One region of the Bacteroides caccae genome, then DNA from elsewhere that is predicted to be linked to it. Evidence: riboswitches for the same ligand, from Rfam matches in the RefSeq annotation. Region 1 holds a riboswitch; each other region holds the start of a gene.
The links. Region 1 has a riboswitch for cobalamin ahead of accC (acetyl-CoA carboxylase biotin carboxylase subunit). Riboswitches for the same ligand answer to the same signal wherever they lie in the genome.
Positions count from the first base shown of each region.

Region 2: it holds a riboswitch for cobalamin, as region 1 does, so the genes downstream of both, CGC64_RS18365 (TonB-dependent receptor plug domain-containing protein) here and accC (acetyl-CoA carboxylase biotin carboxylase subunit) in region 1, are expected to answer to the same signal.
Region 3: it holds a riboswitch for cobalamin, as region 1 does, so the genes downstream of both, CGC64_RS15745 (TonB-dependent receptor plug domain-containing protein) here and accC (acetyl-CoA carboxylase biotin carboxylase subunit) in region 1, are expected to answer to the same signal.

Region 1 is NZ_CP022412.2:4,305,231-4,308,516, reverse strand. Features, by position in the region: gene accC (acetyl-CoA carboxylase biotin carboxylase subunit) at 1-1,465, opposite strand, end outside; cobalamin riboswitch at 1,601-1,805, opposite strand; gene CGC64_RS17605 (thioredoxin family protein) at 2,008-2,331, shown strand; gene CGC64_RS17595 (N-acetyltransferase) at 2,566-3,286, shown strand, end outside.
Region 2 is NZ_CP022412.2:4,492,650-4,495,935, forward strand. Features, by position in the region: gene CGC64_RS18365 (TonB-dependent receptor plug domain-containing protein) at 1-1,410, opposite strand, end outside; cobalamin riboswitch at 1,621-1,832, opposite strand; gene CGC64_RS18370 (ABC transporter substrate-binding protein) at 1,960-3,093, shown strand; gene CGC64_RS18375 (FecCD family ABC transporter permease) at 3,090-3,286, shown strand, end outside.
Region 3 is NZ_CP022412.2:3,816,525-3,819,810, reverse strand. Features, by position in the region: gene CGC64_RS15745 (TonB-dependent receptor plug domain-containing protein) at 1-1,877, opposite strand, end outside; cobalamin riboswitch at 2,061-2,267, opposite strand; gene CGC64_RS15740 (DUF5106 domain-containing protein) at 2,302-3,240, opposite strand.

The DNA.
Region 1 (3,286 bases):
TGATAGGACGGTTGTCGGTAGCGTCGCCGCTGTTCTCTTCAAGATTCATCAGATAATCCATGTAGGCGGCAATCAGTGCAATATTCTCGGCACGTTCGCTGGTTCGCATGATACACTGATGCAGGTGTTCGCCGTTCTTGGCGATGAATCCGGTATCATAATGACCTTCTACGAAATCGGGCGTATCCATAATAGCACGCAGGTAACTGATATTATTCTTGACTCCGGTCAGCTTGTACTCATGAAGCACGCGACGCATCCGTTCGATAGCATATTCGCGGTTAGTTGCCCACACAATCAGTTTGCCAATCATCGGGTCATAATAGATCGGAATCTCGTATCCTTCGTACACATAGCTGTCGATACGCACTCCGATACCGTTCGGTTCTGTAATCTGCTTGATGATTCCCGGACTCGGCATGAAATTCATTTCTGTATCTTCGGCACAGATACGGCATTCGATAGCGTGTCCGCGCTGTTTGATATCTTCCTGTTTCAGTTGGAGAACCTGTCCGTCGGCTACCTTAATCTGCTCTTTTACGAGGTCTACACCGATTACTTCTTCCGTAATGGGATGTTCCACTTGCAGGCGGGTATTCATTTCGAGGAAGTAATAGTTGCGGTGCTTGTCTACCAGAAACTCGATCGTTCCCGCACCGATATAATTGACGGCTTTGGCGGCAGCCACCGCTTTTTCTCCCATATCTTTCCGCAATTCCGGAGTGACGAAAACCGAAGGAGTTTCTTCCACAATCTTCTGATTGCGGCGTTGCACGGAACATTCGCGTTCGCAAAGGTGAATTACATTTCCGTGTTTGTCACCCAGAATCTGAAACTCGATGTGATGAGGCTCTTCCACGAACTTCTCCAGATAAACCGTATCGTCACCGAAAGAAGAAAGAGATTCGCTTTTGGCAGTTGTATAGGCCTCTTCCACTTCTTCTGCGCTGTGGATAAGGCGCATCCCTTTTCCACCGCCACCCATAGAGGCTTTCAGCATCACCGGATAACCGATTTTATTGCAAAGCTCCACAGCTTCTTCCACACTTTTCAGGTTTTCTTGTGTGCCGGGCACAACGGGCACTCCGGCTTCAATCATTTTGATGCGGGCGGAAATCTTGTCGCCCATTGCTTCCATTGTTTCCGGATTGGGACCGATAAAGATAATGCCTTCTTCCTGACAGCGTCGTGCAAAAGCCGCATTCTCGGACAGGAATCCATATCCCGGATGAATGGCGTCTGCGTGGTTCGCTTTCGCCACTTCGATGATTTTTTCTATATTCAGATAACTCTCTTTAGATGCGGCGGGACCTACACAATATGCTTCGTCTGCGTAGAGCACATGCTTTGCAGTCCGGTCTGCCTCGGAAAATATCGCGATACTCGTTATTTCCATCTCCCGGCAGGAGCGCATCACCCTCACGGCTATCTCACCGCGATTGGCTACTAAGATTCTTTTTATCATACTTTTCTAAATTAAGTACATACTTATTTTGTGTCTTCCCACCTTGCGGACATACTCCACCTGATGAAAACACAGTATTTTCCTGATTTGGGGCTTAACAAACGATGTCCTTTCTCCTAATCCACGAGGCGAAAGAACGTTTTACGTGAAGTGGCAGGTCTTCTGACTGACTCTTGTCTTATTTGCCTTCCCGATAGAACATCAGTGGCGTCAAATTAGTTCATTTATAAGACATTGAACTGAGCTTCACAGCAGCGGGACTGTTCGGGATTTGCACCCGATTCCCTATTAATCGTCGTCCGTTGGCTACGGATTCCGAACCATTTCGGCGGCAAAGATAAATAAATTTTGAATAGAGTGTTCTCTTTTTGCACGAAAGTTGCTTTTTTGTGCAATGGACGCTTGTTCGGATATCAGAAACGAAATAAGGTAAATGTAAGTGGATTTAATAGTTAAATCTGTGTGTATTATTGTTTACCCTTTAAACTTTCTTTCTTTTCGCATTGTTGAAGTAGCAATTATTAATCAAACAGTAATCAATTATGAAAGAGAAGAAAGTAGCCCGTGAAGAACGGAATCAAGAGAAGCTGGCTAATGCCGATTGGGTAATGGCGGAATTTTATGCAACATGGTGTCCTCATTGCCAGCGTATGAAACCTGTTGTTGAGGAATTTAAGAAATTAATGGAAGGCACGATCGAAGTGGTGGAAGTAGATGTAGACCAGGAAACTGCCCTTACGGATTTCTACACCATCGAAGCAACGCCTACATTTATCCTTTTAAGAAAAGGACAACAACTTTGGCGGCAATCCGGCGAACTGACTTTGGAAAGACTGGAAAGAGCCGTGAAGGGATTCAAATCTTGAAAAAGTATTAATAAAACAAGTACTATTTCTCAGAAAGTTTTAAATCATGTTATGAAACATACTTTTTTATTTGGATAATTTGCAGATAACCGGAAAGTCCGTATCTTTGCAATGTGTTTTTCATAGTATTAGATTTAAGGTTAACAAAGGTTGGAGCAAGGCGTTGCTCCTTTTTTTATGTTCGTACCTCACTTCCCACTAAATAATATTGATTTAATAAAAAAACAAGTTACCATGAACATCGACTTTATCACGCTTACCAAAGACAATATAGAAAAAGAACATATCTGCTGCGCTTTCTCGGATAAGAAATGTCTGGAAAGTTATAACCTGAAAAAGGAATGGCTGAAGAGGCGATTTGAAAACGGGTATGTTTTTCGTCGTTTGAATGAGCGTGCGAAAGTATTTATCGAATATGGTCCGGCCGAAAACGGATGGGTTCCTGTGAAGGCTGATAATTATCTGTTGATAAACTGCTTTTGGGTAGCCGGGCAATATAAAGGAAAAGGGTATGCGAAAGCTCTGCTCCAAACTGCGATAGATGATGCCTTGCAGCAAGGCAAGGACGGTTTGGTGACTGTGGTAGGAACAAAGAAGTTTCATTTTATGAGTGATACCAAATGGCTGTTGAGACAAGGATTTGTTGCTTGCGAACAGCTTCCGACTGGATTTAGTCTGTTAGTGAAGAAATTGAATGTTGATGCTCCGAATCCGACGTTTAATGAATCTGCACGAACAGGAGAGTGCCCTGATAAAAAGGGTATCACTGTTTATTTCTCCAACCGTTGTCCGTTTGCAGAATTTCATGTGATGAGTTCTTTAAAGGAAACCGCTGCCAAAAGAAATCTTCCTTTGACGATTATAAAACTGGAGACAATGGAGCAGGTACAGGCTGCACCTACTCCGGCTACGATATTCAGCTTGTTTTATGAAGGAAAGTTTGTCACAACGGATA
Region 2 (3,286 bases), 190 kb from region 1:
GTTATACTGATTAGTATACTCAGGTTTCAGCTTTATATTCCCTATAAATGTATAATACAAATCGTTCAAAGTCGGCATACGAAATATCCGTTTGTAAAAAGCACGCAGACTTAAATCAATATTCTTGAAAGGTTTATAGGAAGTGATAACGGTAGGAGTAAATTCCATTTTATTCCCGGCCGAAGTAGTATCTGAAGCAACGTTCTCATTTACAAAAGTTCCCAAGACACTGGCCTGCAACTTAAAACGCTCAAAATGTAAAGAGGTAGCTGCCGCTACCAGCGCCGTATTTCTCCGGGGATAAGGAAAATCTGTCAAATTAGCGTTCAGCTTATTCCATTGGTAGTCCGCTGAAATATTTATATCCCAAAAAGGAAAAAGAGTAACCCTGTTAGCCATTGACAAGTAAACTTCCTGTTGGCGATATGTATTATTTACATACATGGTAGCCTCCTCCTTTTGGGGATCTGCCAGATAATGCAGATAATCATACGCGTATTTGGCATTCAACAACAGACTGTACACATCACCGAAATCTTTTTTGAAAGAAGATTGGAAAAAGAAATTTGTATCCCATTGGCGATCCTCATGTGAGAAACGATTCCGCACAACAGCACCGGGATATCCACGTTCTGAATTATAAAAATAAGCTTTCGTACGCCAGTAACCACTTTTGATCTTGCCATATAAGCCGCCCTCAGCACGCAATGCATTGACATCCCCATTACGGCGTACTGCCGTAGTATCATATCCTCCATCCACCGCATAAGTAAATTTATACTTTCCGGTTGTATACATATATTCAGTACTAAGTGACGCACTCACATTCTCACTCAGTTTCTGTTCCCAAAGCAAAGAAGGATTGACAACTCCGAAAGAGCCCGTCTTAAAAGTCGCTTTCACATGATAAGCCCTATCCTCCCGAAAAACGGGTGTTCTCGACTGGAGATAAATAGAACCTGCAGAACCAAAATCTTTCGCCGGTTGGAAAATGGCACTTTTCTGACCATTATATAAAGTGACAGCTTCCATATTATCCAAAGAGAAACGTCCCAAATCAATCACTCCATTCTGCGCATTACCCAGTTCAATACCGTCATAAAACACTCCCACATGATTCGTTCCCATACTTCGGATATTAACGGTCTTCAACCCGCCTATTCCACCATAATCTTTTATTTGTACTCCGGAAAAATAACGTATAGCGTCCGCTACCGAATGTGCAGCCAGTTTCTCCAACTTATCCCCTGATAAAGATTGCACCGGAATTACCTCCTTATTAATTCTGGCAGTAACCACTACTTCATTAAGATGATGCAAACTGTCCAGTTTGCTTTGTGCTGACGACAATAAAGCCATACTCAAAAAGCATCCTATCCCCAATACCCTAAAATAAATCTGCCCGAACATAATCCTCCTGTTTATTAATTAAAATAATAAACTTTCATAGGGTTACAGTGAGGATGCAATTTTCCATACACTCAAACATATACACGTGCTTCTCCCCGCATAATGGAACACTCAAAAAGGCATATTCCTCCTTCCTGAAACTTCACATCACCAATCAAAGATGTATTTTGAATAAAAAACTGCACTCTTCAAACTCTAATCCCGGAAAGTTTCAAGAATTCAATTTTGGCAGGTCTTCTGACTTACTCCATTTTCCTAACGCCCTTCCCATTCCTCCAAAGCGGAACAGTGGATTTGAGTATTGTAGGAAAACTTTTGGCGGAGCTTACAGCAGCGGGTCTGTTCAGGATTTACACCTGATTCCCTTTTCACCACTCTTTCCGTAGAATCGGAAAAGTGACACCAAAATTTCTGGGGACAAAGATACACAAATAGGAACAAATCGAAAGAAAAATCCAACTAAAATAAAAACAAACTAATAATTAAGTCCTATCTTTGCCGTTCAAAAGGACCCACTATTATTTTTTTCTAATTAAACATCTTATAAAAGTGAAATCTCCTGCTCCGACTATCACGTTACTTTGCCTGCTCTTTTTGGCAAGCTGTATCACCCGTAATAAGACATCTCTGGAAGCATTCAACCAAGATGTATATACCCCTGAATACGCTTCGGGATTTAAAATCCTGGGTGCTGAGAACGCTGCCAGTACGCTTATACAGATTACCAACCCGTGGCAAGGCGCCAACGACGTAACAATGTCTTATTTTGTTACACGCAACGGCGAGCAAGCGCCTGCCGGATTCAACGGTCCCGTCATCCCTGCCGGAGCCAAACAGATTGTATGCATGTCTTCTTCCTATGTTGCCATGCTCGATGAACTGGGAGAAGTCAACCGGATTGTCGGAGTTTCGGGCATTGATTATATCGCCAATCCCTACATCCTTGCCCACAAAGATTCAATCAAGGATATGGGTCCTGAAATGAACTACGAACTGCTGATTGGATTAAAGCCCGACGTAGTCTTGCTCTATGGCATAGGTGACGCCCAAACCGCTGTAACGGACAAACTGAAAGAACTTTCCATACCTTATCTATATATGGGGGAATATCTGGAAGAATCACCGCTCGGCAAAGCCGAATGGATGATTGTCCTTTCCGAACTGACAGACAAACGGGAAAAGGGAATAGAAATATTCCGGGAAATTCCCCAACGTTATTACGCACTGAAAGCCCTCACGGATTCCGTCAGCCAGCGTCCTACCGTTATGTTCAACACTCCATGGAACGACAGTTGGGTAATGCCTTCCACCCAAAGTTATATGGCACGACTGATTGCCGATGCAGGCGCAGAGTACATTTATAAAGAAAACAGTTCCAACAGTTCAACCCCAATCGGACTGGAAACAGCCTATGGCCTGATACAAAAAGCCGATTACTGGATTAATGTCGGTTCGGCAACTACACTTGAGGAGCTGAAAGCTGTCAACCCTAAATTCGCAGACGCAAAAGCCGTGAACGAAAAGACTGTTTATAACAACAACTTACGGTTGACGCCGACAGGCGGAAACGATTATTGGGAATCGGCAGTTGTCCGTCCCGATGTTGTGTTACGCGACTTGATTCATATTTTTCATCCGGAGCTTGTATCCGATTCACTTTATTATTACAGGCGTCTGGAATGAAACAACCCCGCAAACATACTGCACTTTTATTTATCGCGCTAGGCATAATCGCCCTGCTATTGCTAGTCATAGATATGGCAACCGGAGACACGTATATCCCTGTCTCCAAGGTATGGGCTGTGCTCACCGGAGGCGAATGTGATGAAATGACACGTAACATTCTTCTTTCTATCCGGTTCATACGGGTAATAGT
Region 3 (3,286 bases), 490 kb from region 1:
CTGGCCAACCGGTTTTCGGGAATGTTCTGTCCCAACGCATAACGTTTTCCCGAAAAGAGGAACGAATAAGATAAATCTATCCAGGGTGTTTCGATGCCCGCTTGTCCCGAAGCGGAGACGCGGGGGGTGTAGGCTATCTGATGTTTATAAGTCGATTTGTTCGAGCTGGCGTCCGGAGTTGTGACATCTAATGCCCGTTGATAAGTATAGTTCCCGGAAAAATTGATACGGATACTTTCCCGGGGTTGGAGCGATAGGCTTCCTGTGGCGTCAATACCTTTGATCTCTACACTGCCCAAATTCCTCATGCTCCACACAGCAAGGTTCTTGGTCGGGTAAGCAATGATTTTGTCCGTCACTTTGTTATAATATGCGTCAACGGTTGCCGACAGGTAGGGCAGGAATGTACATACATTTCTGCTATACGTCAAACCGATATTGTATTGACGGGCATTTTCGGGTTTCAATTTGCTGTTACCCACTTCCTGATAATATAAATCATTGAAACTAGGCAAACGGAAAATATCTTTGTAGAAGAAACGGACACGAAATTCTTCATTCCGGAAAGGCTTGAATGTGGCGCTGACGTAAGGAGTTAATTTGCGGTGATTGCCTGCGCTTCCTCCCTTGTCGGCCTGCTCGTTGATAACGGTTGCCAAGGCGGAAACAGATAGAGTGAACCATTCGTTGACGTATTTTCCGGCAATGGCTGTCAACCACGAATAGCGTGTGGGATGTGCAAAGTCTGCCATGTTGGCATTCATCGTGTTGATACTGCCGTCGGTAGATAATGAAAACGAAAGATTGTTCAGCAGCCTGTATAACACGGAGGCGGAAAGATAGTATTCCTGCTGGTAATAGCTGTTCTCTGTTTTGCCTTCATTGTTTTTGATAGCAGGGTCCAGATAATGCTGGTAACTCCAGTTCCATTTGGCAGAAGTCCGGAATACCCATTGCCGGCTGAATTCCTTTTTATATTGGCTTTGTATAAATGTATTTTTGTCCCAGAGGTGCTGTGCGGAAAAGTCGTTATATAGCGTGGTCGCTTTCGGCAATCCCCTGGAAGACTGGAAGTAGTAAGCTTTTAGCCGCCATTGCTCTTTGTCGGAGAAGTTGCCGTAAAGCCCGGCTTCGGCACGGAACGTTTCGACATCCGTGTTCTTCCGTTTTTCACGTGAAGTCAGGTCGTCTGCTGCGTTTCCATAACGTAGCGTGTACGGATATTGTCCGTCTGACGACATCCATTCACCGTTCGCCGAAACTGTCCATTGGGGGCTGAGTTGTTGTTCCAATAAGATAGAGGGATTGACAAGTCCCCACGAACCGGTTTTGAAAGCAGCGCTTATATTAGTTCGTTTCCCTTTCTCAAAGCGGGGAGTGAGCGTCTGTATGTCCAATATTCCTGCAGAAGCGAAGAAACGTGCCGGTTGGAAGATATTGTCACTCTGCCCGTTGCTCAACGAAAGTTGATCTACATTATCAAGTGAGAAACGGCCGATGTCGATCTGTCCCGTCTGACAGTCCGTTATGGCAATTCCGTCATAGCCTACGGCGGTGTGCTGTGCTCCCAAACTGCGTATGGAGACAGTTTTCAGACCTCCTATGCCTCCGTAGTCTTTTACAGTCACACCGGCAAAATGCTTCACCGCATCGGACACTTGCAAGGCGTGCAGATTCTTCAGGGCTTCTTTGGAAAATAGTTGTAGAGGTGCAGTAGAACGGACCTCACGGGTCTGGTAAATATCAGAAACGGTAACCTCCGGAATAAAATAGGTATGCGTTGTATCCACTTTCTGCTGTTGTGCAAAAAGCGGTATGGATAGAAATTGGCAGCAGAATGCTGCACAGATACTCATATAAAACGTCACATATCTCATCCTTGATTTTCTGGCTGTTTTCACATTTTAAAAGTGTCCGGGCGAAATCCCTTCGACCGGACACGCTAAATAAACTTTGGCAGAGTTTATTAATTTAAACATACTTTCTCTGAATCAGAGTGATGAATGAAATGATAGACGAATTGTCCGGTTCATTAGACTCAACGCTTTTTCCTCGAAAGCAGTGAAATTGGTTGCACGGCAGGTCTTCTGACTTGTTCCTGTTGCGGGCGCCTTCCCGGAAGTTTCTTTCCAGTGGCTAAAAGTAGGTTGCTCGCAACGTAATGTGTGGAACTTACAGCAGCGGGACTGTTCAGGATTTACACCTGATTCCCTTTTAATCGCTTCCCTCGTATGTGAGAGTTGCAAACCGATGCGCGACAAAGATAGATAGTTTATTTGTTTTATGCAAGAAAGAAGAAGATTATTGATGTATCATCAGGTATTCTTCAATCGCTTGTGTGGTAGCATCTTTCAACAATACGGTTTTCTCTTTATTTAATAGGTATAAAGTAGGGATCGCTTTCAGGTCATACAGTTGTTTCTCTTTGATTGTGAATTTCTTATCATATCCGTTAATCCATTCTTTGGGAAATTCATTCAGATGTTTGCGCCAGTCATCCAACTCTTCATCGGGGTAGATAGAAAGGACGATCAGCTTCTTCTCCTTTATGAGTTGGCTGATGATAGGGGCTTGCTTTAAACCTTCGATTGTCTCCGTACAAGCGTGGCAACCGGGATTATTGATAAATAGCAGAAGATAATCGGCATTAAGCTGATAGAGGGAGCCTTGAGCGCCGGAAGCAAGGGTATAGGTGAAGTTTATAGCTTTGGTGCCTATGCGGTTCTTTTGAGCTAATTCCAACCGTGCCTTGGGGCGTACTTTTTCTATCTCTTCCAATACGGGAGAGGCTGCCATTGCTTCCAATACGGGAATATAAAATTCCTCGTTACGCATCGGAGAGTTGGGGTCATATAAGTATTTATCCGCTAAATCGGTGATGTAGGCGAATACTTTCTTGTCTACGTTTGTGCGGTCGATCGTTTTGCGTATAGCTTCCTGTGCGGTTTTGAGGGGGACATGATTCAGAATGTCGCAGTAATCCACCCACGCCTGTTCGGTTATTTCCGGATGATGAATGTAGTTGGTGTCGGCGAAGTTCACATTATCCCAGTAGTGCTTTACTAAGAACTCGGCACGTTGTTCCGGTGCTACCATTATTTGAGGGATAGCGGGCAGCGTGAAAGTCTTGATAGTGTCCTGTGACACTTCGTTTTTAGTCTGGCTTGAAGCATTCCCGCTTTTGCAGGACCAAAGGAGGAGGAAGCAGAGAATGGGAAGGATATTTAAGTTTGTTTTCATGACTTGCTGTTCTACATTTATCTGATTATTTTTCAAGTTGCAGGCA